One region of the Chromobacterium phragmitis genome, then DNA from elsewhere that is predicted to be linked to it. Evidence: predicted binding sites of a transcription regulator. Region 1 holds the regulator's gene; the other holds the start of a gene.

The links. Region 1 encodes FNR, which switches genes on or off when oxygen is low (the NO sensors DNR and NnrR bind a similar motif). Its sites were predicted from a motif close to TTGATNNNNATCAA; they were not measured.
Region 2: the regulator FNR is predicted to act here: its motif matches at 6,360-6,373, upstream of pflB (formate C-acetyltransferase).

What each region holds. Positions count from the first base shown of each region.
Region 1 is NZ_CP029495.1:654,395-669,789, reverse strand. It holds gene ugpA (sn-glycerol-3-phosphate ABC transporter permease UgpA) at 1-139, shown strand, start outside; gene ugpE (sn-glycerol-3-phosphate ABC transporter permease UgpE) at 139-978, shown strand; gene DK842_RS03340 (sn-glycerol-3-phosphate import ATP-binding protein UgpC) at 992-2,104, shown strand; gene ugpQ (glycerophosphodiester phosphodiesterase) at 2,067-2,816, shown strand; gene DK842_RS03330 (substrate-binding periplasmic protein) at 2,918-3,646, opposite strand; gene DK842_RS03325 (alanine/glycine:cation symporter family protein) at 4,145-5,560, shown strand; gene DK842_RS03320 (methyl-accepting chemotaxis protein) at 5,626-7,641, opposite strand; gene hemN (oxygen-independent coproporphyrinogen III oxidase) at 7,821-9,227, opposite strand; gene fnr (fumarate/nitrate reduction transcriptional regulator Fnr) at 9,334-10,080, shown strand; gene DK842_RS24220 (DUF1853 family protein) at 10,284-10,673, opposite strand; gene DK842_RS03300 (RNA methyltransferase) at 10,949-11,710, opposite strand; gene DK842_RS03295 (inositol monophosphatase family protein) at 11,857-12,648, shown strand; gene DK842_RS03290 (multicopper oxidase family protein) at 12,780-14,255, shown strand; gene DK842_RS03285 (metal-sensitive transcriptional regulator) at 14,304-14,627, shown strand; gene DK842_RS03280 (hypothetical protein) at 14,684-14,980, shown strand; gene rpsF (30S ribosomal protein S6) at 15,137-15,395, shown strand, end outside.
Region 2 is NZ_CP029495.1:3,046,202-3,061,596, reverse strand. It holds gene ggt (gamma-glutamyltransferase) at 1-750, opposite strand, end outside; gene DK842_RS14645 (EAL domain-containing response regulator) at 1,035-2,228, shown strand; gene DK842_RS14640 (copper homeostasis protein CutC) at 2,236-2,976, opposite strand; gene pflA (pyruvate formate-lyase-activating protein) at 3,089-3,868, opposite strand; gene pflB (formate C-acetyltransferase) at 3,952-6,282, opposite strand; gene DK842_RS14625 (formate transporter FocA) at 6,560-7,342, opposite strand; gene DK842_RS14620 (HAAAP family serine/threonine permease) at 8,442-9,740, shown strand; gene DK842_RS14615 (L-serine ammonia-lyase) at 9,925-11,325, shown strand; gene DK842_RS14610 (Gfo/Idh/MocA family protein) at 11,764-12,816, shown strand; gene DK842_RS14605 (DegT/DnrJ/EryC1/StrS family aminotransferase) at 12,833-13,942, shown strand; gene DK842_RS14600 (NUDIX hydrolase) at 13,939-14,457, shown strand; gene DK842_RS14595 (DegT/DnrJ/EryC1/StrS family aminotransferase) at 14,454-15,395, shown strand, end outside.

The DNA of each region.
Region 1 (15,395 bases):
GATCCTCAAGGTATACCTGGAAGGCTTCAAGGGCCTGGATCTGGGCAGCTCGGCCGCGCAATCGGTGGTGCTGATGGCGGTGGTCGGCCTGTTGACGCTGATCCAGTTCCGTTACGTGGAAAGAAAGGTGCAGTACTGATGGTGGAGAATCGCAAAGGGCTGGACCTGTTTTGCCACGCGATGCTGATCGCGGGCATGCTGGTGGTGGCCTTTCCCTTGTATCTGATGTTCGCCGCGGCCAGCCAGGACGCCGATCAGGTGACGCGGGTGCCGCTGTCGCTGCTGCCCGGCAGCCAGCTGTGGGCCAACCTCTCCACCGTGCTGTGGAGCGGCAGCGGCGGGTTGGCGGTGCCGCTGGCGCGCACGCTGTGGAACAGCTTCGTGATGGCGATGCTGATCGCCGTCGGCAAGATCGTGATTTCCTTCCTGTCGGCCTACGCCATCGTCTATTTCCGCTTCCCGTTTCGCAAGACCGGCTTCGCGCTGATCTTCGCCACGTTGATGCTGCCGGTGGAGGTCCGCATCTTCCCGACGGTGGAAGTGGTGACCCAGATGGGGCTGATCAACAGCTATGCTGGCCTGACGTTGCCCTTGATCGCGTCCGCCACTGCCACCTTCCTGCTGCGGCAGTTCTTCATGACGCTGCCCAAGGAATTGATGGAGGCGGCGCGGGTGGACGGCGCGGGGCCGATCCGCTTCATGGTGGACGTGGTGTTGCCCTTGTCGCGCACCAATATCGCGGCCTTGTTCGTGATCACCTTCATCTACGGCTGGAACCAGTATCTGTGGCCGCTCTTGGTCACCCATGATCCGGCGATGTCTACCTCGGTGATCGCGATCAAGGGCATGCTGGGCGAGGGCGCGGTGCAGTGGCACCTGGTGATGGCGTCCGCGTTGCTGACCTTGCTGCCGCCGCTGGTGGTGGTGATCGGCATGCAGCGCTGGTTCGTCAAGGGCCTGGTGGACAACGAGAAATGAGAAAGAGCGCCAAATGGCAAAACTGAGTCTGAAGAATATCGCCAAGCGCTATCCCGGCGCCGAGCGCCGGGTGCTGGAAGAGATTTCGGTGGAGATCGCCGACGGCGAGTTCGTGGTCATCGTCGGGCCGTCCGGTTGCGGCAAGTCGACCTTGCTGCGGATGGTGGCCGGGCTGGAAAGCACCGAGGACGGCGAGATACGCATCGGCGAGCGCCTGGTCAACCAACTGGAGCCCAAGGACCGCGACATCGCGATGGTGTTCCAGAACTACGCGTTGTACCCGCACATGACGGTGGCGGAGAACATGGGTTACGCGCTCAAGCTCAAGGGCCTGAAAAAGGCCGAAGTGATGGAACGGGTGCTGAAGGTGGCGGCGGTGCTGGAGCTGGAGCAGCTGTTGCAGCGCAAGCCGCGCGAGCTGTCCGGCGGCCAGCGCCAGCGGGTGGCGATGGGCCGCGCCATCGTGCGCGAGCCGGCGGTGTTCCTGTTCGACGAGCCGCTGTCCAACCTGGACGCCAAGCTGCGCGGCCAAATGCGGCTGGAAATCCAGCGGCTGCATCGCCGGCTGGCCACCACCAGCCTGTACGTCACCCACGATCAGGTTGAGGCGATGACGCTGGCCGACCGCGTGATCGTGCTGAACAAGGGCCATATCGAGCAGATCGGCGCGCCGGACGAGATCTACGACCGGCCGGCCACCACCTTCGTCGCCGCCTTCATGGGCTCGCCGGGGATGAATCTGTTCGACGCGCAGGCGGACGAGCGCGGCGAGCGGCTGCTGCTGGGCGACGGCGTGTCGCTGTCCCTGCCGGCGGCCAACCCGGCGCTTGCGGGACGCAAGCTGACGGTCGGCCTCCGGCCCGAGCACCTGCCCGCGGCCGGCGACGGCGGCCAGGCGCTGAGCCTGCGGGTGGACAGCGTGGAGATGCTGGGCGCCGACAATTACGTGTACGGCCTTTTGGCTGGGCAGAACGTGGTGGCGCGGCTGGCCCACGGCCACCGGCCGGAGCCGGGCAGCCGGCTGGAGGTGACGGTGCGCGCCGAAGCGCTGCACCTGTTCGACTCGGAAACACAGAGGAGAATCGAGCATGCCGCAGCATCCCAAGCAAGCCTGGCCGTATCCTGAGGTCGTCGCCCACCGCGGCGGCGGCACGCTGGCGCCGGAAAACACCGTAGCCGGCTTCCGCGAGGGCATCCGCTACGGCTATCGCGCGGCGGAGTGCGACGTGAAGCTGTCGGCTGACAACGTCTGCTTCTTGCTGCACGACGATACCGTGGACCGCACCAGCAACGGCGAGGGCGCTGCCCGGGCCAAGACCATGGCCGAGCTGTCGCAGCTGGACGCCGGCGGCTGGAAGGGCGCGGCCTTCGCCGGCGAGGCGCTGCCGACGCTGGCCAATGTGGCGGCTTACTGCCTGGCGCAGCGCATGCTGCTGAACATCGAGATCAAGCCCTGCCCGGGGCGCTTCGAGGAAACCGGCCGGCTGGTGGCGCAAGAGGCCGCTAGGCTGTGGGCCGGCGCGGCGGTGCCGCCCTTGCTGTCCTCGTTCGAGATCGACGCCTTGCGCGCGGCGAAAGCCGCCGAGCCGGCGCTGCCGCGCGCCTTTCTGTGCGAGGAGATTCCGGCGAACTGGCGCGACATCCTGGCGGAGCTGGATGGCGTGGCGCTGCATTGCGACCACAAGGCCCTGACCGAGACGCTGGCCCGCGACATCAAGGCCGCCGGCTACCAGCTGTTGTGCTACACGGTCAACGATCCGGCCGACGCAGGCCGTCTGCTGGCCTGGGGCGTGGACAGCCTGTGCACCGACAGGCTGGACCTGCTGCCGGCGCGCTGAGTCTTTGGCGCCGCTGACAAAACCCTTGATCCCGCGTCGCGCCTTCTTGTCGTGCGGCGGGCGTGGCCAGCGTCGGCGCGCCTGGGTTCGGGTTGCGGCCCTTATTGGGGCCAGCGCTGGAAGATAGGCTGCAGCGCGCCGTTCTGCTGCAGCCTTTTCAGCGCCGCCTCGAACTGCCGCGCGCGCGGGTCATCCTTGGCGAAGGCCACGTAGCGCGGCATGACCACCAGCGGCTTGTCCAGCACTCTGACCAGGGCCCCCGCGCCGCGTTGCTGGATGAAGTACAGCAGCTGCACCTTGTCGCCGACGATGACGTCCACCCTGCCTGCCAGCAGCATGGCCACCAGTTGGCCGGGCGAGCCGGCGTTCTGGTCGCGGTTGAGCGGCGCCTTGTCGAATTCGGTGTCGTAGGCGTAGCCGCGAACCTGGCCTATCTGGTAAGGCTTGAGATCGTCCAGGCTGCGCCAGCCGCGCAGCGCGCAGCGCTTTAGCGTGATGAAGACGGTTTCGCCTTTGCGCAGCGGGCCGGCTAGGTCGTATTGCGCGCGCCGCTCGGCGGTGCCGGTGAAGACAAAACCCGCCACGGCGTTTTTCAGCGCCAATTGCTGCTTCACCCGCTCCCAGGGCAGCAGGGCGATATGGAAAGGCTGGCCGGTTTCCCGCATCACGGCGTCTACCAGCTCCACGTCCAAGCCTTTGGGCGTCGGATCGTTTCCCGACAGGTAGCTATAGGGTTCGAAGTTGGCGTCCGCCACCAGTAGCCATGGCAGCTTGTCGGCGGCCTGGGCGCATGCGGCGCACAGCCATAAACACCAGAGCAAGGATCTCATCGGCGAGAATACTCCCGTTAGGCGTCCGTTTGCTGCCCGGAATGATTGGTTTCGATGCTCCGAGCCGCCGGATAGGTTTCGCAGCGGTAAGCCGGAGCCTGAACAGGTTCTCAGGCAAGATTCAATGGCATTTCTTCAGCTTAGCATCTGGACATGGCGGCTCCTCGTTCGTAAGATGGCGCGGTTTTTACACTTTGTTTGCAATCTGTTTACTTAATTTCGATTGTCAGCATGGGAACTTTCTTGTTAGATTTTTTCGGATTCGCGCCATTCGTCGCGATCTGTGGCTAACAATCCTGCCAGTGCGATTTCCTCTTCACTCGAGCCGTTCCAGACGCGACCCGTCGGTCGCCAGCCTGTCCTTCCATCCCGTTAGGAGCAGCATGCAACGGGGGCCTTGCGCCCGCTCGCTATGATTTCACCCGGCAGCAGACCGGGATGCCGTTCCGCAGGCGACTCGCCGCGGACATCGATACGCTCAGGACAACAAGGAGAACCATGGAGTTGCTTCATTCTTTGATCAATGCCGTCAACGACGTGCTGTGGGGCAAGGTGCTGATCGCCCTGCTGTTGGCGGTGGGCCTGTATTTCACGCTGCGCTCGGGCCTGTTGCAGCTGCGGCTGTTCCCGCGGGGCTGGCGCGAGATGATGGGGGGCCGCGGCGGCCATGTCAGCAAGAATGACATTTCGCCGTTCCAGGCTTTCGCCACCGGCCTCGCCAGCCGCGTGGGCACCGGCAACATCGCCGGCGTGGCCATCGCCATCGCCGCCGGCGGACCCGGCGCGGTGTTCTGGATGTGGTTGACCGCCTTGCTCGGCATGTCCAGCGCCTTTGTCGAGTCGACGCTGGCCCAGCTGTTCAAGACCAGCCACCACGACGACACTTTCCGCGGCGGTCCCGCTTATTACATCCAGAAGGGCCTGGGCCAGCGCTGGCTGGGCGTGGTGTTCGCGCTGTGTCTGATTTTGGCTTTCGGCCTGGTGTTCAACGCGGTGCAGGCCAACTCCATCGTCGCCGCGACGGAGGGCGCATGGGGCTGGAATCGCTACGCGGTGGGCATCGGCCTGGTGCTGTTGACCGCGCCGGTGATCTTCGGCGGCGTGCGCTCGGTGGCGCGGGTGGCCGAATGGCTGGTGCCGGTGATGGCGCTGATCTACCTGCTGATGGCCTTCTACGTGCTGGCCATCCATGCGGCCGAGCTGCCGGGCCTAGTGGCATTGATCGTCAAGAGCGCGCTGGGCCTGGAGCAGGCGGCCGGCGGCGTGGCCGGCTACGCGGTCAGCCAGGCGATGATGCTGGGCATCAAGCGCGGCCTGTTCTCCAACGAGGCGGGCATGGGCTCGGCGCCCAACGCCGCCGCCACCGCCACCTCCAAGCATCCGGCCAGCCAGGGCGCGATCCAGATGTTCGGCGTGTTCATCGACACCATGGTGGTGTGCACCGCCACCGCGGCCATCATCCTGCTGTCCGGCGTGAACGAGCCGGGACTGAGCGGCGTGGCGCTGACGCAGAAAGCCATTGCGTCGCAGTTCGGCCCGATAGGCGTCTCCTTCCTGGCGGTGGCGATGTTCTTGTTCGCGTTCTCGTCCATCCTGGGCAACTACGCCTACGCCGAAGGCAATGTCGAGTTCATCCGCAACAACAAGGCCGCGCTGCTGGGTTTTCGCCTGATCGTGCTGGCCATGGTGATGTTCGGCGCGCTGGCCAGCCTGCCGCTGGTATGGGATATGGCCGACATGGCGATGGGCTTGATGGCGCTGATCAACCTGGTGGCCATCGTGCTGCTGTCGCGCTACTTCTTCACGGTGCTGGGCGATTACCAGCGCCAGTTGACGGCCGGTGTGGCCGCGCCGGTGTTCAAGGTGGACCAGTACCCGGAACTTGCCGCCAAGGTGGAGAAGGGCATCTGGTAAGTCCGCTCCCGCCGTGCGACAAAGCCCGCCGTTTCCGGCGGGCTTTTGTTTGGGCTGAGCGCGGTTCAGACGGTGAAGCGTCCGGCCAGGCCGATCAGCCGCTGGGAGATCGCCTGCAGTTCGCCGGCGGTTTCGGCGCTGGCCTTGACCGCCATGCTGTTCTGTTCCGACATGCGGGACACCTGCTCCACATTCATCGCCAGCGATTGGCTGGCGCTGCTCTGCTCGCGCAGCGAGGAGGTGATCCGGTGGATGCTGTCCAGCACGTCGTCGACGCAGTGGCGGATGTTGTCCATGCTGGAGCCGGCTTCGCGCGCGCGTTGCTGGCCATCCATGATGGCCTTCATGCCTTGCTGCATGTTGTCGTTGCCCTTTTGCGCGGTGTTCTGGATCTGGTTGACGATGTTGCTGATCTCGGTGGTGGACAGCGCGGTGCGCTCGGCCAGCTTGCGCACTTCGTCGGCCACCACGGCGAAACCGCGGCCCATTTCGCCGGCGCGGGCGGCTTCGATGGCAGCGTTCAGCGCCAGCAGATTGGTCTGGTCCGCCACGTCCCGGATCACGTCGACGATGCCCACTATGGATTCGGACTGCTTGCCCAGGTCGGTGATGGTTTCCGACACCGAGGACACGTCGCGGACGATGCCGTCCATGCTGCTGGTGGTGGCGGCGATCACCCGGTTGCCGTCCGACGATCGGGTGGCGGCGTCGTTGGACAGGCGGTCGGCCTGTTCCGATTGCTCGGCGCACACCGACAGGCTGGTGCTGAGCTCTTCGATCGCGGCGGCCATGCTGGCGGCGGCCTCGTTTTGCTGGTTGCTGCTGGCGGTGATGCTTTGCGCGCTTTCCGCCATGGCCGATGCCGCATGATTTACCTCGCGCGAGGTTTCCAGCAGTTGCGACACCGTTTCGCGCAGCTGGTTGCGCATCCGCCGGATGGCGGCCAACAGGCTGGTTTCATCGCGGTCGCGCAGATGAATGCGGGTGTCCAGCCGGCCCGATGCCAGTTGCTCCACCACCTGCTGCACGTACATCGGCTCCCCGCCCAGTTGCAGCGTGATGGACAGATAGAGCTGGTGGAACAGGAAAATGGCCAGCAGCATCGCGGCCACGCCGATGATGATGTAGGTATTGCGCTGGCTGGCGGTGCGGTCTATCCGCGCCTGCAGCAATTGGTCCAACTGCTGCAGGCCGCTGGCGATGTAGGCGGAGACGGCCTGGGCGCCGTCTGCGCTGTGTCCGGCCACTTTCAGGCTGCTGGCGCCGGTCTTGCCGCCCACCGCGTCGTCTATCGTCGGCAACTGGCTCTTCAGCGTCGCCGCCAGCTTGTCGGCTTGGGACGACATTTCCGGCTTCAGGCTGGCGTTGTAGGCGACGGCTTTGCCTATGTCGCTGGCCAAGCCGTCGTTGACCTCGCCGATCAGCGGGCGCAATTCCACCAGGCGGTCGCGCTGCGCCGCCTCCAGCGGATGGTTGGCCTCGGCCAGCGCGGCGATGGCGTTGGCCTCGCCTAGATGGCTGATCAGCGTGGTCAGCTTGGCGGTGGAGGCGTCCATCAGGTAATAAGTATCGATGTCGGGGTCCAGCGTCAGGTTGGAATTGTCGCTGATGACGCCGATCAGGTTGTTCAGTTTGTCGCTGAACCCGCCGTAGGCCGCTATCCATTGTGATGGCTGGGCGGCCTGGGTGGCTTTGAGCTTGTCCCAGGCGGCGGCCGCGTCCTTCCAGGCGGCATCGCTGGCCAATTGCGGGCCGACCTGGTCGTTGGCCGCCTGCAGCGCCTGCCATTTGGCTTGCAGTTGCTGTGTGGCCGCCGGCAAGTCGTTCTTGGCCTGGGCGTCGCCTAGCGAGGCGCGCACCGCCGTCTCCTGGCTTTGCTGCGCTTGCGCCAACATCGCCGTCAGCGGCTGCATGTAGACGACGCCGACTTTTTCCTTGGCGGTGGATTCGATATTGTCCTGGTTGCTGCGGAACAGGCCGTAGACCAGGTAAAGCAGCGCCGCCGCGAACAGCACGCCGATCACGGCGAAGCGCTGCGGGTAGCTCAGGCGCTGCATCAGCCTGACAATGGGGGTGGACATGGGACGGCTCCTCGCGAACGCGGGCGGCCGGGCGCTTGCGTCCCGGCGTGCTTGCATACCCTTTGTATAAGTGATTTTGCTTATTACATAGGAAAAAATAAGCGCAACTCGACTAAGGGGCAGTCACCAAGGCGACGAAAAATCGAACGGGCGCCGCGAGGACGCCCGTGAGGCGGGGATCAGATGGTTTTGGAGTAGCGGGCGTGGGTTTCGCGCTCGCGCAGGTGGCGGTCGAAGATCATGGCGATGTTGCGGATCAGGAAGCGGCCCTGGGGCTCCACCATCAGGAAGTCACCGTCGAAGGACAGCAGGCCTTGCTGCTGGAATTCGCGGATGCGGGGCATTTCCTCGGCGAAGTACTGGGCGAAATTGATGCCGTGGATTTCCTCTATCGCTTCCACCGACAAGGCGAATCGGCACATCAGCCCCTGGATGATGGTGCGGCGCAGGATGTCGTCGTTGTTCAGCGTCAGTCCGCGTACCACCGGCAGCCGGCCCTGGTCGAGCGCCGCGTAGTAACCCTCCAGCGACTTGTCGTTCTGGCTGTAACAGGAGCCCACCTTGCCGATGGCGGATACGCCGAAGGCCAGCATGTCGCAGTCGGCGTGGGTGGAGTAGCCCTGGAAGTTGCGCTGCAGCCGGCCCTGGCGCAGGGCCACGGCCAGTTCGTCGTCGGGCTTGGCGAAATGGTCCATGCCGATGAACACGTAGCCGGCGTCGGTCAAGGTCTTCACCGCGTCTTGCAAGATGTCCAGCTTGACCGCCGCTCCCGGCAGGTCGGCCTCGTGGATGCGGCGCTGCGGCATGAACACGCTGGGCAGGTGGGCGTAGTTGTACAGCGACAAGCGGTCCGGGTCGAGCGCCAGCGCCTTTTGCAGCGTGTCGCGCATCGTTTCGCGAGTTTGCAGCGGTAGGCCGTAGATCAGGTCCAGGCTGACCGATTTGAAGCCGCCTTCGCGCGCCGCCTCGATCACCGCCCGGGTTTCCTCCTCGCTTTGCACCCGGTTGACCGCTTTCTGTACTGCCGGGTCGAAATCTTGTATCCCCACGCTGACGCGATTGAAGCCATATCCTGCCAGCTTGAGCATGGTTTCGCGTTTTACCTTGCGCGGGTCTATCTCTATGGAATACTCTCCGTCGCTTAGGAATTCAAAGTGCGTGCCGAGTATGCCCATCAGCCGTTCAAGTTGCGCATCGGACAAGAAGGTCGGAGTGCCGCCGCCAAAGTGAAGCTGTATCACTTTTTCACGGATGCCCAGCGCTTCGCTCACCAACCGGATTTCTTTCTCCAGGTAATCCAAATACTGATCCGCTTTGGCGCTGTCTTTGGTGATGATCTTGTTGCAGGCGCAGTAATAACAAATTGTGTTGCAAAACGGTATATGAGCGTACAATGATAAAGGTCTGCGGTTGGCGCCAATCTGACGCTGCCGCAGTTTGTTCAGATAATCTTCTTCCGAAAACTTTGATGTAAAGCGATCAGCTGTCGGATAAGAGGTGTATCTTGGCCCCGCGCCATCCAGCCTCTCGATCAGCTCGCGATCGAAGACGAAATGGGCGGGAGAGAAGGGGTGGGTAGTTTTCATGTCGTATTCGGATGGTAAAACTTCTGGAGGACTGGTAAATTTGCGAAAAACTTGTGAATTCCGCCTTGATAAGGGTCAAGCTTCCCCGGCTTGTAGCAAACACAGCATGTCTGAACATAACCACACCACGTTGCAAACCCTGAAAATCTCCTGCTCCAGCTGCAGTCTGCGCGAGCTGTGCCTGCCGGTCGGCCTCAATCGCGAGGAAATGAGCCAGCTGGACACGGTGATCCGCCAGAGCCGCCGCTTGAAGCGAGGCGAGTATCTGTTCCGCAGCGGGGAGTCCTTCAAGTCGCTGTACGCTATCCGTACGGGCTTCTTCAAGACCTGTGTCGCCAGCCAGGATGGCCGCGAGCAGGTGACGGGCTTCCTGATGTCCGGCGAACTGATGGGTCTGGACGGCATTTCCTCAAGCAACCACAGCTGCGACGCGGTGGCGCTGGAGGACAGCGAAGTCTGCGAGCTGCCGTTCGGCCGCATGGAGTCGCTGAGCCGCGATATCCCCAGCCTGCAGCATCATTTCTACCGGCTGATGAGCCGCGAAATCGTGCGCGACCAGAACGTGATGCTGCTGCTCGGCAACATGAAGGCGGAAGAGCGCATCGCCGCTTTCCTGCTGAACTTGTCGCAGCGGTTGTCCACCCGAGGTTTCGCCGCCAACGATTTCATCCTGCGCATGAGCCGCGAAGAGATCGGCAGCTTCTTGGGCCTGAAGCTGGAAACGGTCAGCCGTACGCTGTCCAAGTTCCAGCAGCAGGGCTGGATCACTGTCGATCACAAGCATATCCAGCTGGTGCAGTTGGATTCGCTGAAGGATTTGATCTCGGGCTGCATGCACGCTAACGGCCACTAAACGGCCGCCAGGCATGGCGCCGGATCGGAAAGGCAGGCTCGAGCCTGCCTTTTTTCATGTCCGGGCGATGCGCCGAAGCAGTACCCCAAGCCGCTCCGGCTCGGGCCTGCCGGGCGCAGTGGCGAAACCGCGCGCGACTCCGCGCCAGCGTCCGCCGCCGTCCGGCTGCAGTTCCGCCACCCGTTGCGGTGTTTGGGCGTCGCTCAGCCGCGCGCGCAGCGCGTCCTCGCCATACGAGCATTCCGCTTCCAGCCAAGCGGGAGCCAGCCCCAGCGCGAGCCGCCGCATCGCCGCGGCCAGGCGGCGTCACGCGGCGCGTGCCAGCCTTGGAGCTGATCGGAGGAGGGGGCGTGGCAACGCTCGAGGCCGTCAGGCAGGACGCCGGCGGCGTCGGGATGGAGGGCTCGCTGCAGCTGTGTTGCGGTTTTGGTCGCCTTCAGCCGCCAGGCGTCATTGAGGCCGGGACCGACCCGTTTTTCGGGCGTGTCGTCCAGTCGCGGGTAGAGCTTGCTGGCGGTTTCCTGGTGCCAGGGCTCACCGTCCATCCAGAGCAGGCAGTCGAATTCGCCTACCGTTCGCCGCTCTCTGTTTATGACTTTGAGATTTTTCGCCGCGAGGTGGATGTGCGGCGCATGGCGAAATCAGAAAGAAAAAAACCGTTCGGCATGGATTGCCGGCCGCGTGGCTGGATGAGCGGCCAGTTATGCCGCCAGCTCGCCGGGCGAGCGGTCCAGCCTGGCGGCGCCGTCAGCTGCCCGGCGGCCGTTCCGGCGGAAGATCGGCGTCGCATCTCCAAGGGGAGGGGAAGGTCAGCAGAAAAGCGAGATCGCGCACTGCGGGATGCGCGTAGGGCAGATCGCAGCTTGGCTCAGTCCGCATCGCCGGAGGCTTTGCCGGCCGCGCGTTGCACTTGTTTGTAGAAGCCGCGCAGGATGTCGATCTCCTCGCGGAGCATCCCGGCGCGATGGAACATGGTGCGCATGCGGCGCATCAGCCGCTCGCTGTTGCGGCGCTGGAAGTAGCCGATCTCGTCCATTGCCTGCCCCAGATGGCCGCACATGCCGTCCACCTCGCTCTGGGTCGCCGCTTCGCCGTCGGCGCGAAGGTATTCCACGTCCACCTCGGTGTGGCTGAACAGCTCGTAAGTCATCACCTGCACTGCCATCGCCAGGTTCAGCGAGAAATAATCGGGGTTGCCGGGGATGGTCACCAGCCGATTGCATTGTTCCACTTCTTCGATGGATAGCCCGAAGGTTTCGTTGCCGAACACCAGGGCCACTTGTTCGCCGCCGCGGGCGCGGGCGATCAGCTCTGGCGTAGTCTGGCGCGGGGTGGACAGCGGCGTGGTCAGCTCGCGGCGGCGGCTGGTCAGCGCGCAGGCCACGGTGACGTCGGACAAGGCTTCCCGCAGCGAACCGACCACGACGGCGCGCTCCAGCAGGTCCACCGCGCCCGAAGCCAGCGTATTGGCTTCGTCGCTGGGAAACACTTTGGGTTCCACCAGGTAGAGCCGGCTCAAACCCATGGTTTTCATGGCGCGCGCGGCCGAGCCGATATTGCCCGGATGGTTGGGGCGGGCCAGCACCACGCGGATGTTTTGCAGAAAATCAGGTACTTGGGGTTTATTCATTGGCGTTTTCACATTAAAATAGCGGGCATATACCAAAAGCCCGCGCCCAGGCGTCGGGTTTTTTTGTTCCTTAACCCAGATTGTTACCAGCGGGTGTCGCGTCATCAGACGGACATCCGCTCATCGTTAAAGTGTAGAGGCCGTCAATGCATCCGATGCTCAATGTCGCGGTTAAAGCCGCTCGCCGCGCAGGCAGTGTTATCCAGCGCGCGTCGCTTAACCTCGATACCATTCGCGTAGAGAAGAAAAAGCACAATGACTTTGTGACCGAGGCGGACCGCGCCGCCGAGGACGCGATCATCAACGTCATTCTCGAAGCCTATCCGAAGCACGCGATTCTAGCAGAAGAGTCCGGCGCCAAAGGCATCGGCTCCTCCGAATACGAATGGATCATCGATCCCATCGACGGCACCACCAACTTCTTGCATGGCCATCCGCAATACGGCATTTCCATCGCCATGGCGCACAAGGGCCAGATTCAGCAGGCCGTGGTCTACGACCCGAGCCGCAACGATCTGTTCACCGCCTCCCGAGGCGTGGGCGCCTTTCTCAACGACCGCCGCATCCGGGTATCCAAGCGCTTCATGATGAACGAGTGCCTGATCGGCACCGGCTTCCCGGTTTCCGACCAGAGCTACATCGATCAATATCTGGGCATGCTGAAGGACGTGATCGGCAAGACCGCCGGCGTGCGCCGCGAAGGCGCGGCCTCGCTGGATCTGTGCAACGTCGCCTGCGGCCGCACCGAAGGCTTCTTCGAACTGAACCTGAAACCCTGGGACATCGCGGCCGGCAGCCTGATCGTGCAGGAAGCGGGCGGCATCGTCACCGACTTCACCGGAGAGCAGGGCTGGTTCGAGTCCGGCGACATCGTCGCCGGCAGCCCGAAAGTGTTGGCGCAGTTGCTGCAGCTGTTGGCGCCCCACGTTTCCAAGTAAGCGGCACCCGCATCGAAAACGGCAGACCATCCGGTCTGCCGTTTTTTTTTGCGCACAGCGCGCGGAACTGTTGTCTTTTTCCCGGCTCTAGTCCCAATATACCTTGTGGGGGTATTTGAATGGAGCGCGACATGCGAAGACGCGATGTGATGAGGTGGGGCGCCGCGCTGGCGTTGACGCCTTGGTTGGCGAGGCCGGCGCTGGCCGCGGCCGGCCATCGGGAACATGGATCAATGGACGTCGGCGTCATGCCCGCCGCCGGAAAGCTGGGTTTGGCCAGCGGCTTGCCGCTGCCCGCGCTCATGCGCTTGCCGCTGGAACGCAAGGACGGCGCGCTGCAGGGGTGCTTGACCGCGGCGGCGGTGAGGCTGCCCCTGCTGTCGGGGAGGCCGGCGACCGAGTTCTGGGCTTACAACGACAGCGTGCCGGGTCCGGCCATCGAGCTGAGCGAGGGCGAGACGCTCAACCTGCGTTTCGACAACCGCCTGCCGCAGCCTACCACCGTGCATTGGCACGGCCTGCCGATCCCGGCAGATCAGGACGGCAACCCGCAGGATCCGGTGGCGCCAGGCCAAGGCCGAGATTATCGTTTCACCTTGCCGGCCGGTTGCGCCGGCAGCTATTGGTATCACCCGCATCCGCACGGCCACACCTCCGAACAGGTATACCGAGGCTTGGCGGGGGTGTTCGTGGTGAGGAGCCGCAACGATCCGCTGGCCCATCTGCCGGAGCGCTGGCTGGTGCTATCCGACTTGAAGCTGGATGACGATGGCGGCATCGCGGCAAGCAGCGACGCGGACAGAATGGACGGCCGCGAAGGGCAGTTCGTGCTGGCCAACGGCGCCTGGCAGCCCAGGCTGACGCTGGGCGTGGGCGAGCGGCAGCGTTGGCGGATCTGGAACGCGACCAGCGCCAGGGTGTTGAAGCTGGCGCTGCCGGCGCACGAAGTCTGGCTGGTGGGCACGGATGGCGGCCTGCTGGAGCGGCCGCGGCGGGTGGAAAACTTGCTGGTGCCGCCCGGAGGCAGAGTGGAACTGGCGGTGACCGGCCGCTTCGCGCCGGGCTTGCCGGCAGGGTTGCTGGCCTTGCCCTACGCGCGGGGCAAGATGATGGGGCCGGAGCAGGACAAGGCGCTGTCGCTGGCGGAGGTCGACGCCGGAGAGGCGGTGGCGACTGCGCCGCTGCCGGCCAAGCTGCGGCGCATTGATGCGCTGCCGCGACCGGCGGTGAAGCGCAGCGTGGTTTTCAGCGAGAACATGGCCAATCCCGCGGCGATGTTCCTGATCAACGGCAGAACCTTCGACATGGACAGGATGGACTTCACCGGCAAGGTGGGCGCGGTGGAGGAGTGGGAAATCGACAATCAGGCCGATATGGACCACCCCTTCCACCTGCATGGCACCCAGTTCCAGGTGACCGAGCGCCATGACGGCAAGGGCTGGCGGCGCGAGCCCTATCTCGCCTGGCTGGACGTGGTCAACGTGCCGCCGGGGCAGAAGGTGAGGCTGCGCTTCCGTCAGGACATGCCGGGGCCGCGGATGTTCCACTGCCACATCTTGGAGCACGAGGACGCCGGCATGATGGGCATGCTGGATGTTCGTGCCTAGCGCGGTGGGATGGGCGATAATGCCGACATGAAAAATCCAGGAACCGTCATGGGCGATACACATTCTCCCCAGGAGTGCTGCCATGAGGCGGCGCAGGCCGAGCGCAGCGTGGTGCAGCCGGGCAAGGCCGCGCTGCTGAAGCGACTGGCGCGGATCGAGGGCCAGGTGCGCGGCATCGGCGGCATGATCGAGTCCGACCGCTACTGCGTGGACGTGCTGACCCAGGTGGCGGCGGTGAAGTCGGCGATGGACGCGGTGGCGCTGCAACTGCTGGAAAACCACATGAAGGGCTGCGTCGCCCGCGCCTTGCAGCAAGGCGACGCCACCGGCATGGTGACCGAGTTGATCGACGTGGTGAAGAAAGTGCGCTGAGCCGCCATTTCGGGAGGCCCGCAATGGCGGGTTTCGCTTTATTTAGGGAGTCTGAAATGAAAAAATCAGTATGCCTCGCCTTGCTGTTCGCCGGCGCCGCCCATGCGGCGCCGATCCCGTTCGAAACCTACATCAAGCTGCACAACGGCATGCTGGAAGCCGAAGTGGTGTCCATGGCCGGCGCGCCGGATTACGGCAGCGACAGCCGCCAGGGCAAGCTCGCCAGCGGCGTGACCACCGTGTCCACCACCCGCCAGCTGTCGTGGCTGGCCAATGGCCAGATTCCCTACACCACCATCGTCACGCTGCGGGACGGCGTGGTGGTGGATATCAAGCGCGACAAGAAGTTGTAAATCCGCCGCGTTTTTTCGTCGCGCCGCGCGGAAGTTTCTGAATAATCGCGCTTAAAATTTGCCTGGCCGCGGCAAAGTGCGTAGAATGCTGCGGTTTACTACCTTGCCTTTCGCAATCGCATGGCGGAAGGCTACGAATAGCCAAAAGGAGTTCACATGCGCCATTACGAAATCGTGTTCATCGTGCACCCGGACCAGTCCGAACAGGTCCCGGCCATGATCGAACGCTACAAGGGTATGGTTCTGGCCGCCGAAGGCAAGATCCACCGTCTGGAAGACTGGGGCCGTCGTCAACTGGCCTACCCGATCCAGAAGCTGCACAAGGCTCACTACGTTCTGATGAACGTCGAGTGCCAAGCGGAAACTCTGGCCGAGATCGAGCACGCCTTCAAGTTCAACGACGCCGTTCTGCGCC
Region 2 (15,395 bases), 2.4 Mb from region 1:
CGGCTCCCGCCATTTGGCGCGGTAGTCGTTCAGATCGTCGGCGCTGATCAGACCGTTGTCGCGCCGCATCTGCGCCACCAGCAGCTTGGCGGTTTCGCCTTGGTAGAATTCAGCCGCGCCAAAGCGGGCGATGCGCTTCAAAGTGGCCGCCAGCTCCGGCTGGCGGAAGGTTTCGCCGCCCTTCATCTTGCCGAAGTACTGGGCGAAATTGGTTTTCCCCTCGAACAGCTTCACCGCCTCGTCGCGGTACTGGTACTGGCGCGGCGCCACGACGAAGCCTTGCTCGGCATAGCCTATCGCCGGCTCCAGCAGTTGCTTCCACTGCAGCTTGCCGAAACGCTGGTGCGCCTGCCACAAGCCCATCACCGTGCCTGGCACGCCGGCGGCGCGCGCGCCCACCAGGCTCATTTCCGGCACCACCTTGCCGCTCTTGTCCAGATACATGTCGCGGCTGGCCGCCTTGGGTGCCGCCTCGCGGTAGTCGAGAAAATACGGTTTGCCCGCCTGGTAGAGGGTCATGAAGCCGCCGCCGCCGATATTGCCCGCCTCGGGGTAGGTGACGGCCAGCGTGAAGGCGGTGGCCACCGCCGCGTCCACCGCGTTGCCGCCCGCCTTCAGAATACGGGCCGCCACATCGGCGCCGTACTGATCTGGGGCGGCTACCGCCGCCTGGCCGGCCAGAACCGGCAGGCAGATCAACCATAGGCCACCGCCAAGCAACGCGTTGCGGGATCGGAAAATCACACTCATCACACACCTCCCAGAGAACGGACCTACCATGCTTATGCCATTTGTTAAGAAAATGTGCCACAGATTCAAGACAAACGCGATGATTAAATACATCGCGGGACTTTGATAACGTTTGAATAAAAAGATCGCGAGAAACCTGCTAAACGTCTTATAAATAAAAACAGACGCTTGCCGCCAAACGCGATTTTCCCGCCGGCAAGCCAGGCGAAAGCAGCGCCTGGGCCAGAGCAGGCCGACGCGGAGGCTCGCGCCTCGTCGGCAGGTCCCAACCGGATGGAGCCGCGATGCCTCACCATATCCTGATCGCAGAGGATAGCCCTAGCCAGCGCCAACTGCTGGCCAAGCTATGCCGCCGCCTTCCCGGCGTTGAGGTTCATGAAGCCTCGGATGGCCGCTGGGCCTTGCAACTGGCGCAACAGATCACCCAGCTGGATCTGGTGATCACCGACGTCAACATGCCCGGCATGGATGGCATCGCGCTGGTGCAGGCGATGTCCCGGCTAGTGACGCTGCCGGCGCTGATGTTTCTCAGCGGCGATGTGCCCGAGCTACTGTCCGGCTGCACCCGGGCGGCGGAAGAGTTGGGATTTTCCCATGTCGGCCACTGCGCCAAACCGGTGGACCCGAATGAACTGCTGGCCCAGTTGCGTCTGATGCTGGAGCGCCAAACCGGCGGCACAGGGCCGGAAATCCACATCACGCTGGCCGACATCATGTCCGGTCTCGCCCACAACCAGTTTTGCGCCTACTACCAGCCCATCTTCGACCAGTACAGCCGCCAGGCTGTGCAACTGGAGGCGCTGGCGCGCTGGCAGCACCCGGCTCACGGCCTGCTGGGGCCCCAGTTCTTCATTGGCAGACTGGAGCATGACGACGCCATCATGCTGCTGACGCGCCGCATGGTGCAGACCTCGCTGGACTTGCTGGACCGCCAGCCCTGGACCCGCGGCTTGCGGGTCTCGCTGAACCTGTCGCGCAGTCTGCTGCACGACGGCGATTTCTTCGACTGGCTGCTGCAGGAAATGGAGACGCGCCGCATCGAGCCCTCTCGCATCGTGCTGGAAATCACCGAGACGCTGGCCTTCAACAACCTGGGCAACACGCTGGCCTCGCTGCTGCGCATGCGCATGCGCGGCTTCGAGCTGTCGCTGGACGACTACGGCACAGGCCACACCACGCTGGAGCACGTGCGAGATCTGCCGCTGACCGAATTGAAGCTGGACCGCACCTTGATTCACGACATCCACCGCGACCGCCGCAGCTGGAGCATCCTGAAGGCCACGGTTGACATGGGCCGCCAGCTGGGACTGCGCATGGTGGCGGAAGGCGTACAGAACCCGGACGATTTCACCTACCTGCGCAAACACTATCCAGACCTGCTGCTGCAAGGCTATTACCTGGCGATGCCGGCGCCGGCCAGCGAGCTGCGGCAGCGCCTGCGCTGGATGGCCGACGGCGCCGACTCGGCCTCCGCCTGACCCGCGCTCAGACCCCATCGAGCGCGGCGCGCAATGCCCTCACCTTGGCCGCCAGCGTTTCCTCGCGCGCGAATTCATCGCCGGCCGCTCCCATGCTGACGCCATCGCGCCGGTAGCGCATCGCGCTCGCCGCCGCGCCGCGCGCCGAGGCGTGGAATTCGCGGCAGCCGCTCACGGCGGCCAGCTCGGCGATGTTCTCCGCCCGCACGCCCGCCCCAGGCATCACCGCCAGGCGCTCACCCGCTTGCCCGCGCAGCGCTGCCAACAAAGCGGCCCCCTGCGGCGCCGTCGCCGCCTGGCCGGAGCTCAGCAACCGGACGCAGCCGGCTGCGATCACGTCCTCCAGCGCCTGCGCCGGCTCGCGCGCCATGTCGAACGCGCGGTGGAAAGTCACCGCCATCGGTCCGGCCAGCGCCACCAGCCGGCGCGTCCGCGCCAGGTCCACGTCGCCATCGGCGGTCAGCAGGCCCAGCACCACGCCATCCAGCCCCAGGCGGCGACACGCTTCGACATCATGCGCCATCGCCTCGAACTCCAGTTCCGTGTACAGGAAGTCGCCTCCGCGCGGGCGAATGATGGCGTGCAGCTTGATCTCCATCTTGTCGCGCGCCGTCGCCAACACGCCATAGGACGGCGTGGTGCCGCCCTCCCCCAGGTTGTCGCACAGCTCCACCCGGTCGGCGCCGCCGGCTTGCGCGGCGAGACAGGACGCCAGCGAGCCGGCGCAGATTTCCAGGATGCTGCTCATTTCGTTCCTTTCTTTTTCCCATTCCCGATCAACCCCGCCCCTAAAACGCCCGCGCGCATGAAAAAACCGCCGGCGCGAAACGCGGCGGCGGCTTGGGAGAACGGAGAGGCGCTCAAGTGACTTTCATGCCCCGGCTGGCGAACAGCTCGCGCGCATGCGCGGCCTGCTCGGCGGTGGGAATAGGCGTGTCGTCCAGTTGGTACGCCATGCCCAGCTGCGCCCATTTGTCCTTGCCCAACTGGTGGAAAGGCAGCACTTCTACCCGCTCCACTACATCGCCCAGCCCGGCGATGAAATCGGCCAGGCGCTCGATGTCGGCGTCGCCATCGGTCAGCCCCGGCACCAACACGTAGCGTATCCACATTTTCTTGCCCAGCCGCTTCAGGCGCTGGGCGAAGTCCAGCGTCGGCTGCAGCGGCTGGCCAGTCAACGCCTGGTATTTGTCGGGGTCGGAATGCTTGATGTCCAGCATCACCAGGTCCACGTCGCCGAACCACTCGTCGGACACCCGCTCGTGCAGGAAACCCTGGGTGTCCAGCGCGGTATGCAGGCCGAAGCGCTGCTTGATCGCATGGAACAGCTCGCCGACAAACTCGTGCTGCATCAGCGGCTCGCCGCCGGAAATGGTGACGCCGCCGGCGAACTTGAGAAACCGCGCGTAGGGCGCCACTTCGGACAGCGCCTGCTCCACCGTCACCTGGCGGCCGTTGTGCAGCTTCCAGGTGTCGGGGTTGTGACAGTACAGGCAGCGGAATTGACAGCCCGAGGTGAAGAACACGAAACGCATGCCGGGGCCGTCGACGCCAGCGCCGCTTTCGGTGGAATGCAAATAGCCTAGGGTGTCGGTGCTGACAGCTTGAGCGGTGTAGTCTGCGGCGATGGGTGGGGTCATTGCCGTATCTCCGGTGTATCCATGAAAAAGGCGGGGCGTTCCAGGAGGAAGCCCCGCCCATTGCTGCTTGAGGCTAATTCAGCTTACATCTTGCCGTGGAAGGTGCGGTTGATCACGTCCATCTGCTGCTCGCGGGTCAGCTTGATGAAGTTCACGGCGTAGCCCGACACGCGGATGGTCAGCTGCGGGTACAGTTCCGGATGCTCCATCGCGTCGAGCAGGGTTTCGCGCTTGAACACGTTGACGTTGACGTGGAAGCCGCCGCCGGCGATGTTGCGCTCGCCGCCTTCGCAATCGAACGGCGTGCAGTTGGCGCTGCTGAACTCGGTGGGGTGCGCGGAGCAGAAGCCATCCAGGCAGTTGGCCAGGTTCAGGATGCGCTCTTCCGCGGTGTGGCCCAGCGCGTCAGGCGTGGCGGAAGCGGTCCAGCTGATGCCGTCCAGAGCCGAGTCGTACGGCAGCTTGGCCACCGAGGCGCCCGCGGCGACAAAGCCCTTCACGTCGCGGCCGTTCATCGGGTTGGCGCCCGGGGAGAACGGTTCGCCGGCGCGGCGGCCGTCCGGGGTGTTGCCGGTCTTCTTGCCGTACACCACGTTGGAAGTGATGGTCAGCACCGACTGGGTCGGCTTGGAATCGCGGTAGAAGTACGGCTGGGCCTTGATCTTGTCCATGAAGGACTGGGTCAGCCACACGGCGATGTCGTCCACGCGGTCGTCGTTGTTGCCGTAAGCCGGGTAGTCGCCTTCGATCTTGTAGTCGACCGCCAGGCCATCTTCATTGCGGATGATGTGGACCTTGGCGAACTTGACTGCGGACAGCGAGTCGGCGGCCACGGACAGGCCGGCGATGCCGCAAGCCATGGTGCGGACGATGTCGCGGTCGTGCAGCGCCATTTCGATGCGTTCGTAGGCGTACTTGTCGTGCATGTAGTGGATGCAGTTCAGCGCCTTGACGTAGGTGGCGGCCAGCCAGTCCATCATCTTCTCGAACTTGGGCATCAGCTCTTCGTAGGTCAGCACGTCGCCGGTGATCGGCTCGAAGCCCTTGGCCACCAGCGCGCCGGATTTCTCGTCGCGGCCGCCGTTGATCGCGTACAGCATGGCCTTGGCCAGGTTGGCGCGGGCGCCGAAGAACTGCATCTGCTTGCCGATCTTCATCGCCGACACGCAGCAGGCGATGCCGTAGTCGTCGCCCCAGTAAGGCAGCATCAGATCGTCGTTTTCGTACTGGATGGCGCTGGTGTCGATGGACACCTTGGCGCAGAAGTTCTTGAAGCCTTGCGGGAAGCGGGTGGACCACAGCACGGTCAGGTTCGGTTCCGGCGCCGGGCCCAGGTTGTACAGGGTGTTCAGGAAACGGAAGCTGTTCTTGGTCACCAGAGTGCGGCCATCTTGGCCCATGCCGCCGATGGATTCGGTCACCCAGGTCGGATCGCCGGAGAACAGTTGATCGTATTCCGGAGTGCGCAGGAAGCGGACGATGCGCAGCTTGATCACCAGATCGTCGATCATTTCCTGGGCTTGCTCTTCGCTCAGCTCGCCGGCGGCGATGTCGCGCTCGATGTACACGTCCAGGAAGGTGGACACGCGGCCGAAGGACATGGCGGCGCCGTTTTGTTCCTTCACGGCGGCCAGGTAGGCGAAGTACACCCATTGCACCGCTTCGCGGGCGTTGGCGGCCGGGCGGCTGATGTCGTAGCCGTACTTGGCTGCCATCTGCTTCAGCTCGTCCAGCGCGCGGAATTGTTCGGACAGCTCTTCGCGCTGACGCATCACTTCGTCGGTGAAGGCGACATTGTCCAGTTCATGGAACACTTGCTGGCGCTCGGCGCGCAGGAAGTCGGTGCCGTACAGGGCCACGCGGCGGTAGTCGCCGATGATGCGGCCGCGGCCGTAGGCGTCAGGCAGGCCGGTGATCACGCCGGACTTGCGGCAAGCCATGATTTCCGGGGTGTAGACATCGAACACGCCCTGGTTATGGCTCTTGCGATACTTTTCCCACACTTCCTTGATCATCGGGTCCAGCTTGAAGCCGAAGGCTTCCAGACCGTTTTCGACCATGCGCAGGCCGCCGTTCGGCATGATGGCGCGCTTCAGCGGCGCGTCGGTCTGCAGGCCGACGATCACTTCATTGGCCTGGTCGATGTAGCCTGCGTCGTGCGCGGTGATGGAGGAGCCGCGGTCGGCGGAAACGTCCAGCACGCCCTTGGCGCGTTCCTGCTTCAGCAGTTCGCCCAGAGTGTCCCACAGCTTCTTGGTGCGATCGGTGGCGCCAGCCAGGAAGCTGTCGTCGCCTTCGTACGGCTGATAGTTCAGCTGAATGAAGTTGCGGACATCGACTTTGCTCTGCCATTCGCCGGCGGCGAAATCACGCCAGGGGTTGGCTTGGGTAGCGTTTTGAGTGATGGCGTCCATCTGGGGCCTCCTTCTTGGCTCAGTCCAGTAAGTGTTGGATATTGAACAAATGGTACATTCGGATTCGAAAATCTTGTTTGATATTCATCAACTGGAGACTGGCTTGCCGCCACTTTCCATCGTGCGCCGCACAAAACCGAATGCGTTCAACAGCCCTGTCATTTCAATAGTTTACAACAAAATCGGCGCCGTACCGCGTGTACCGCGCCGACTACATTCACAATCGAACATCATTGAATCAGATGAAAAGCGAACGCGCGGCGCGTTCGCCTGACAGTCAGACCTTGGCCAGCGTGTGTCGTTCCAGGCAGAACACCACCAGGCCCACGCCCACGGCGCCGCCTACGATATTGCCCAGCGTGGCCGGCACCATATTATGCAGGATATCCGCCCACTCCAGCCCGGCCATGCCCTGCAGCTTGGCCAGCGCGAAAAATGCCATGTTGGCGATGCTGTGCTCGAAGCCGGAGAAAAAGAACACGAACACCAGCAACATGATGATCAACAAGCGGGCAGCCTCGTTGGCCAGGCGCATCGGCACCCACACCGCCAGGCAGATCACCCAGTTGCACAGCACGCCCTTCCAGAAGATCTCCATCGACGACGCGTGCACCTTGTGCTCCACCACGTTGAACAACAGGTGGCCGGCCGGCAAAGCCCCCATGCCGCCGGCGCCGGCCAGCACCGCGACGAACAGCAACACGCCGATCAGGTTGCCGACATACACCATCGTCCAGCTGCGCAGCAGGTTGCAGGTTCGGCACTGGCCGCTGAGGCGGCCGACGGTGAAATACATCACGTTGCTGGTGAACAGCTCCACCTTGCAGACGATGATGCTGACCAGCGCCACGCCGAAGAAACCGGAGGTGGCGATGTAATAGCCGGAATCCCCGGCGGCGAAGAATACCTGGCCCAGCTTCAGGCTGACGGCGAGGACGACGGCGATCAGCGCGCCGGCCATGGCCGCGCTGAGCAGGTAGCGGCCGGGCTCGGACAGCAGCACCTTCTGTTTGCTGGCGGCCTCGTCGACCACGTAGGCGAGAGTAGAGGAGTGGCTCATTTCGTGTTGTCTCTTCAATAGTGGGTAAGCTGGCGCGGTTCGGTTCGAGGCTTGCGCTTCGCATCCGGTGCGACTTCACGAAAATTTTATGTTCGTTTTAGGAAATTTGTGTTTGATAACAATCAATACAATATCCCATCGCGAACCAGCCCGCCCGCCATGCCGGCCCCGCCAGTCCAAGCCTCCGCCCCAGCATCGACCACCAGCGGCGAGATCGCCCAATGCTTTGATCTTGAAAGCCATTCACAAAGCCAAAACCTGCCACCTCCCTGCCAAGCGCTCCCGCTCAAGCCAACCGAAAGGCGCGCTTGTCGCGCCAGGCCTTGGTTTTTCGCGGCCACCGTCAGCGCAGTCACTTAAATCGAAAATTTGAATGTTCATTTTTGATAATTAATTTTCAGTTTCGAAAATATTTTGCACGTCTATCGCATGTAGACCATGCTATTTCGAACAATTATAACCACAAGCGAACCGGCAATGACACCCGCTACGCCACCTATGCGGCCCCGAGCCGAAGACAGTAAAAACATATTAAATATCAATACGTTACATCAAAACAAACCCAAACAGCCAACCATCAATCAGAAATTCGCGCAGTGAGAAGCTGACGATTTGAGCACTCTCACAGCGGCCGCGGCGATCGAGAATCGCGCACAATTGTTGTCGAGCAATTACTCCAACTCGAGAAAGATGCCAGCTATAAATTGCAAACGATGAGAAATTTGAAAAATTAGAATAAATTTTGAATTTTAAAACTATACAGGTTTAAAGATTCACTGATTTTAATATCAAGCAATTTTATTTCAATAAAAAGACAAACAAATAACTTAATGTTTTCGATTTCCGCCATTTTATCGTGTTCATTTGTTCATTTGGTGACAAATTTATCTTGATTAGAATCAACTGATGTTCTTAAATGTGTACCTTTCCGACTACAAAGCACTTACGATGAGCAGCAAGTCAGCCGGCAACGCTACCACCGCTCGGGAACGCGCCGGCCAGAACAGCTTTCTCCCGATGGCCTGAATCCACTGACAACGACGCAGGGCATCGGACCCAAGTAATTGCGAATATTTCGTTTTGTAAAAGGCACCTCATCATGTCTCAAGCAATCGCCTCTACCGCTCCCCGTTCCGGCTCGTCCGGATGGACCAAGCACGACACCACCTGGATGCTCGGCCTCTATGGCACCGCCATCGGCGCCGGCGTCCTGTTCCTTCCGATCAACGCCGGCATCGGCGGCCTGTGGCCTCTGATGCTGATGGCCATCCTGGCCCTGCCGCTGACCTTCTTCGCCCACCGCGGCCTGACCCGCTTCGTGTTGTCCGGCAGCAAGGAAGGCGCGGACATCACCGAAGTGGTGGAAGAACACTTCGGCCTCGGCGCCGGCAAGATCATCACCCTGCTCTACTTCTTCGCGATCTACCCGATTCTGTTGATGTACAGCGTGGCCATCACCAACACGGTGCTGTCCTTCCTCAACAACCAGCTGCACATCGACGTGGGCACCGGCATCGCCACCCGCGCCGTGTTCTCGCTGGCGCTGATCCTGGGCCTGATGTCCATCGTGCGCCTGGGCGGCCAGATGATCGTCAAGGCGATGAGCATCCTGGTTTACCCGTTCGTGGTGGTGCTGATGCTGCTGGCGCTGTACCTGATCCCGCAATGGAGCGACACCGCCATCCGCCACGCCGGCAGCCTGGGCGACGCCCTGTCCAGCGGCGCCTTCTACAAGACGCTCTGGCTGGCCATCCCGGTGATGGTGTTCTCCTTCAACCACTCGCCCATCATCTCGTCCTTCTCCGTTGACCAGCGCAAGCTGCACGGCGACGACGCCGAGCCGGCATCCAGCCGCGTGCTGATCCGCGCCCACACCATGATGGTGCTGACCGTGATGTTCTTCGTGTTCAGCTGCGTGTTCAGCCTGAGCCCGGCCGACCTGGCCGCCGCCAAGGCCCAGAACATTTCCATCCTGTCCTACCTGGCCAACCACTTCCAAAACCCGGTGATGGAATGGGTTGCCCCGATCATCGCCATGGTTGCCATCAGCAAGTCTTTCCTGGGCCACTACCTGGGCGCCAAGGAAGGCTTCAACGGCCTGGTGATCAAGCAGCTGCGCCAGAACGGCAAGACCATTGAGTCTTCCAAGCTGGACCGCTACACCGCCATCTTCATGATCGTGACCTGCTGGATCATCGCCACCATCAACCCGTCCATCCTGGGTATGATTGAAACCCTGGGCGGCCCGGTGATCGCGATGCTGCTGTTCCTGATGCCGATGTACGCCATCCAGAAAGTGCCGGCGATGAAGAAGTACTCCGGCGCCGCCAGCAACATCTTCGTGACGCTGATCGGCCTGATCGCCATCTCCGCCATCTTCTACGATCTGATCGCCTGATCGTAAGCCAACAGGCCCCCCGCCCTTGCCGGGCAGGGGGATTGGGACTCTGTCCTCAGACCGCGGATTCCAGCGCTGAAACAGAGCGGCCCGGCAAAACCGGGCCCTCCCAGACCTCTCCCAATCGCGCGCTCGCAGCCGCCGGCCTGTTCTCCTTCCGCACTAGCTTCAAAGAGGTAGCATCATGTTCAGCATGAGCGACATCTACAAAATCGGCGTAGGCCCCTCCAGTTCCCACACCGTCGGCCCGATGAAGGCTGGCCACCAGTTCCTTGGCGCGCTCAAGGAAACCGGCAAATTCAACCAAGTCGACCGCGTCCATGTGGACTGCTTCGGCTCCCTGGCCTTGACCGGCAAGGGCCACTGCACCGACCAGGCCATCATCCTGGGCCTGGCCGGCAACCTGCCGGACACCGTGGACCCGGACGCCACCGCCAACCTGATGGCCGATGTGGAAAAAACCAGCCAGCTGACGCTGGGCCGCACCCACCAGCGCGTGGCTTTCGGCATGGACTTCCACACCGCCAATCTGCCGCTGCACGAAAACGGCATGCAGATCCACGCCTACATCGGCGATGAAAAAGTGCTGACCAAGACTTACTACTCGATCGGCGGCGGCTTCATCGTCGACGAGGAGCACTTCAACCAATCGAGCTGCAGCGACACCCCGGTGCCGTACCACTTCGTCACCGCCCAGCAATTGATGGACATGTGCGAAGAAACCGGCCTGTCCATCGCCGCGCTGGTGATGGAAAACGAAAAGGCCTTCCACGAAGCGGGCGAGGTGCAAGCGCACTTCCGCCGCGTGTGGGAAGTGATGAAGAGCAGCATCGAGCGCGGCATGCGCACCGAGGGCAATCTGCCCGGCCCGATGCGCATTCCGCGCCGCGCCCCGGCGCTGCACCGGATGCTGACCAGCTCGCTGACCGTGGCCAAAGACCCGATGAGCGTGATGGACTGGGTCAATATGTACGCGATGGCCATGTCCGAGGAAAACGCGGCCGGCGGCCGCGTGGTCACCGCCCCGACCAACGGCGCCTGCGGCATCGTGCCGGCGGTGCTGGCCTATTACAACCACTTCATCCAGCCGCTGGACGACGACAGCTGCCTGCGCTTCTTCCTGTCCTCCGGCGCCATCGGCTGCCTGTTCAAGCTGAACGCGTCCATCTCCGGCGCCGAAGTGGGCTGCCAGGGCGAAGTGGGCGTGGCCTGTTCCATGGCCGCGGCCGGTTTGACCGAGTTGATGGGCGGCAGCCCGTCGCAAGTGTGCATGGCCGCTGAAATCGCCATGGAGCACAACCTGGGCCTGACTTGCGACCCGGTGGCCGGCCAGGTGCAAATTCCATGCATCGAGCGCAACGCCATCGCCGCGGTCAAGGCCATCAACGCCGCCCGCATGGCCATGCACCGCGTCAGCAGCCCCAAGGTGTCGCTGGACAAGGTGATCGCCGCCATGTACGAAACCGGCAAGGACATGGACGCCAAGTACCGCGAAACCTCCTGCGGCGGCCTCGCGCTGCAGATCAAGGTGGAAAGCAAGGTCGTGCCGACCCAGGCCATCCGCTGGGTGGACGACGCAGCCTGATCCTCCGCGCAGCGCCCTCCGAGAACCGCCGGTTTGGCCGGCGGTTTTTTTGCGTGTGGCGCGCGTGGCCACACCGCGCGAGCCCCGTCCGGACAGCATCCTCCGCCGCCAAGACCATTCCCCCCTGACCGTTCTACCCCAAACAGACCTGTCTTTTCTATCAGTATTCCGCCCTCCGTTGTGCGGCGCGGCACATACTCGCCGCATAACTGGTCCCGAACCGTCTCCTCAAAGCCGCCAGAGCCTACCCGCCCGCACCGGGCGTCGCGTCCCGCGAATCCGATGCCCACGACAATAACTCGCTAACTGCCGTGTCTTTTCCTTTTTGGGGCATGAATCGGCCATGCGCTTACCCTGCGCAGGGCTGAGTTTTTTCATCCATCCCGAGCAAGGCGCCGCTCCGCGTCCAAGACGCGGCGTCCGCCATGGAGATTCGCAATGAGTTTGATCAGAGTCGGCCTTGTCGGCATCGGCGCGCAAATGCAGGAAAACCTGCTGCCGTCCCTGCTGCAGATGCAGGACATCCGGATCGTCGCCGCCTGCGACAGCGATCTGGAACGGGCGCGCCGCGTCCATCGCTTCATTTCCGACATTCCGGTGCTGGACAACGTGCCCGAGCTGCTGAACCGCGTCCCGCTGGACGCGGTCGTGATGGCGGGGCCGCCCCAGCTGCACTTCGAAATGGGGCTGCTGGCGATGGGGAAAGGAGTCAACGTATTCGTCGAAAAACCGCCCTGCTCGACGCTGGAGGAACTGGAGACATTGATCGACGCCGCCCGTCTCAGCCAGGTGGCGACCGGCGTAGGCATGAATTTCAAGTTCGCGCGTCCGGTGCGCCAATTGCGCGAAATGACGCAGGCCGAGGAGTTCGGCGAAACGCTGCACATCCAGCTCAACCACTACGCCAACAAGCCGCGCGCGCCGCTGTGGGGGCTGGACTCAACGCTGCGCTCCTTCCTGCTGGCCCAGGCCATCCACACGATAGATCTGGCCATCACCTTCGGCGACGGCGAGCTGCGCCGCGCGCAATCCAGCGTGCAGCGCCACGGCGACGCGCTGATCGTCAAGGCAGACATGGCCTTTTCCTCCGGCGCCACCGCCAGCCTGCTGGCCGGCACCAGCTTCCCCTACTTCGAGTTCGACATGAAGCTGGTCGGCTCCAGCTCCACGCTGGTGGAACTGGACAATCTGTGGAACATCACGCTGCACGAGCCGGAACACTCCACCCGCGCTACCGGCGCCGCCAAACGCTGGCGCGGCGCCTGGCAGCCAGGGCCGCTGGACTCCGGCTACGAGCGCAGCGGCTACCACGGCGAGCTGCACCACTTTTTCCAGGCGATACGCGAGCGCCGCCGCTTCGAGGCCGACTTCGCCAGCCTGCTGCCCACCTATCGCGTGATCGAGGAAATCTGCGCCGCCGATGCCGTGGCCCAGGGACTGCAGAACGCGCACAACCGGATACGCACCGGCCTAGTCTCCATGCCGCTGTGAACCCAAGGGGAACCACATGACTGTCACCCTATCCCACGCCGCCGATATCGCCATCTCGGACAAGTACCGGCCGCAATGCCCCGATGACCTCCCGGCCTTGCAGCAGGCGCTGCAAGGCGCGCTGTCCGGCACCAGCGACACCGTCGTCGAGTACGAGCGGGCGCTGGCCGGCTGGTTCGATGCCCGCGAAGCCATCGCCGTATCCTCCGGCGGCGCCGCGCTCAGCGTGGCGCTGTTCGCAGCCGGCGTGAGGCCCGGCGACGACGTGCTGCTGACGCCAAGCTGCCCGCTGTGCACCGTTTTCCCGGTCATCGCCGCCGGCGCCAACCCGGTTTTCGTCGATACCCGCGAGCACGGCTTCGGCGCCGATCCGGACTCGGTGCGCGACCGCGTCTCCGGACGCGCCGCTGCGCTGATCGACATCCCGATGTGGGGCTATCCCACCGAGGTCGATTCGCTGCGGGAACTGGCCGATTCGCTGGAATTGAAGCTGATCCTGGACTTGGCCCACTCGCACGGCAGCACGCTGCGCGGCCGCCACCTGTCGTCATACGGCCACCTGTCCTGCTTCAGCACCCACGAGCGCAAGCCGCTGGCCACCGGCGAAGGCGGTTTCGTGCTGACGGACGACGCGGAGCTGGCCGAGCGCTGCCGCTCCTACAGCCGCTTCGGCAATCTCAACGGCAGCGATTTCGGACTCAACTACAAGCTGGCCGCGCTGCCGGCGGCGCTGGGCCGCAGCCGCCTGGCCGCGCTGACCGAACAAATAGACCGCCGCCGCGCCAATGCCCGCCATCTGCTGCAACGCCTGCGCCACCCGCAAGTGCGGGAAAAGCGGATCATCGACGGCGGCAACCCCAACTATTACTTCCTGAACCTGGAGCTGGATTTCGCCGACAACCGAGCCTTCATCGATTATCTGGACGCGCGCGGCATCCCCTCCGACATCAAGCGCTACGGCTGCCAGGCGCTGTACCGTTTCCCGGCGCTGACGCAGTACCGCCGCGCCTGCCCCAACGCCGAGGCGCTGCTGGCCGCCATGACCACGCTGCCGGTCCATCCCGCGCTGAACGAGGCAGAGCTGGACTACATGGCCGAAGTCATCAATGGATACCAGGCGCCATGATCAGCGAACGCGACATGCAGCGCGCCAGCCTGGAACGGCACTTCACCGCCTCCGCCTTCGTGCTCAATCCTCACCGCGAAGTGCTGCTGCTGCGCCACCGCAAACTGGGAGTCTGGCTGTACCCGGGCGGCCATGTGGAACGACACGAGACGCCGGACGAGGCGGCGCTGCGCGAAGTGCGCGAGGAAACCGGCATCCACGCGAGAATGCTGGGCGCGCGCGACGCCGAGCTGGATGACCGGGAGGCCGACGTCGCCGCGATGAGCCTCCCCTACCGGATGCTGAGCGAGTACATCGCCGATCCGAAAACCCCGCACTACCACCTGGACCTGATCTACCTGTGTGCCACGCCCGAACGCCGCTGCCCGCCTGGCCGCGAAGCGGTGGAGGTCGGCTTTTTCCCCCGCGAGCGGCTGGACGCGCTGCCCATGTTCGACAACTTCCGCCGGATGCTGGAGCGCTTGTTCGATGACCCCGCAGTGTGGCAGGCGGTGCAGGAAGGAGTCCGCTCATGAGCGCGCTCTCGCTGGAAGCGCGGCGCATCCCGGAAACCTGCATCCACGACGCGCCGGACGACATCGTCGAGCTGTCCCGCGCGCTGCGAAACGGCCTGTCCGGCACCGCCGGCATCGTCTCAGAATACGAGGCGGCGCTGGCCGCGCTCTACGGCGTGCCGCATGTGATCGCCGTATCCTCCGGCGCCGCCTCGGTCCATGCCGCGCTTGCCGGAATCGATTTCGAGCCTGGAGACGAAGTGGTGCTGGCGCCGACCTGCCCGATCTGCACGGTGCTGCCCATCCTGGCGCAGGGTCTGGTACCTGTATTCTGCGACGTGGCACCGGATAGTTTCGGCCTGGATCCGGATGATTTATTGCGTTGCCTGGGTCCGCGCACCCGCGCCGCGATCGAAGTGCCGATGTGGGGCTACCCGGTGCGCTCGGACCAGACGTGGACTTTGCTGCGAGAACGCGGCATCACGCTGATCCAGGATCTGGCCCACTGCCATTTGACCCGCCTGAACGGAAAGTGGCTGGCTCGCGTCGGCGAAATCTGCTGCTTCAGCACCCACGATTGCAAGTTCATGTCCACCGGCGAGGGCGGCTTCGTGATGACCACGTCCGCCAAGCGGGCCGAGCGCATCCGCGCCTACACCCGCTTCGGCGATCTGACCGGGGAAAGCGTGGGCGTCAATCTGAAGCTGGGCGGCCTGCAGGCCGCGCTGGGCCTATCGCGCAGCCGTCGCCTGCTCTCCCATCTGGACATCCGCCAGCGCAACCGCGAACGGCTGCTCTCCGCGCTGGACAACCCGGCGTTCCGGGAACTGCCGCAGCCTGCCGGCGGCGAAGCCAACGGCTACGCGCTGCTGCTGCAGGCAGTGGGTCATGACGGCCGCCGATTGGTGCGTTACCAAATGGCGCGCGGCATCCCGTCCGACATCGGCAAATACGACAAC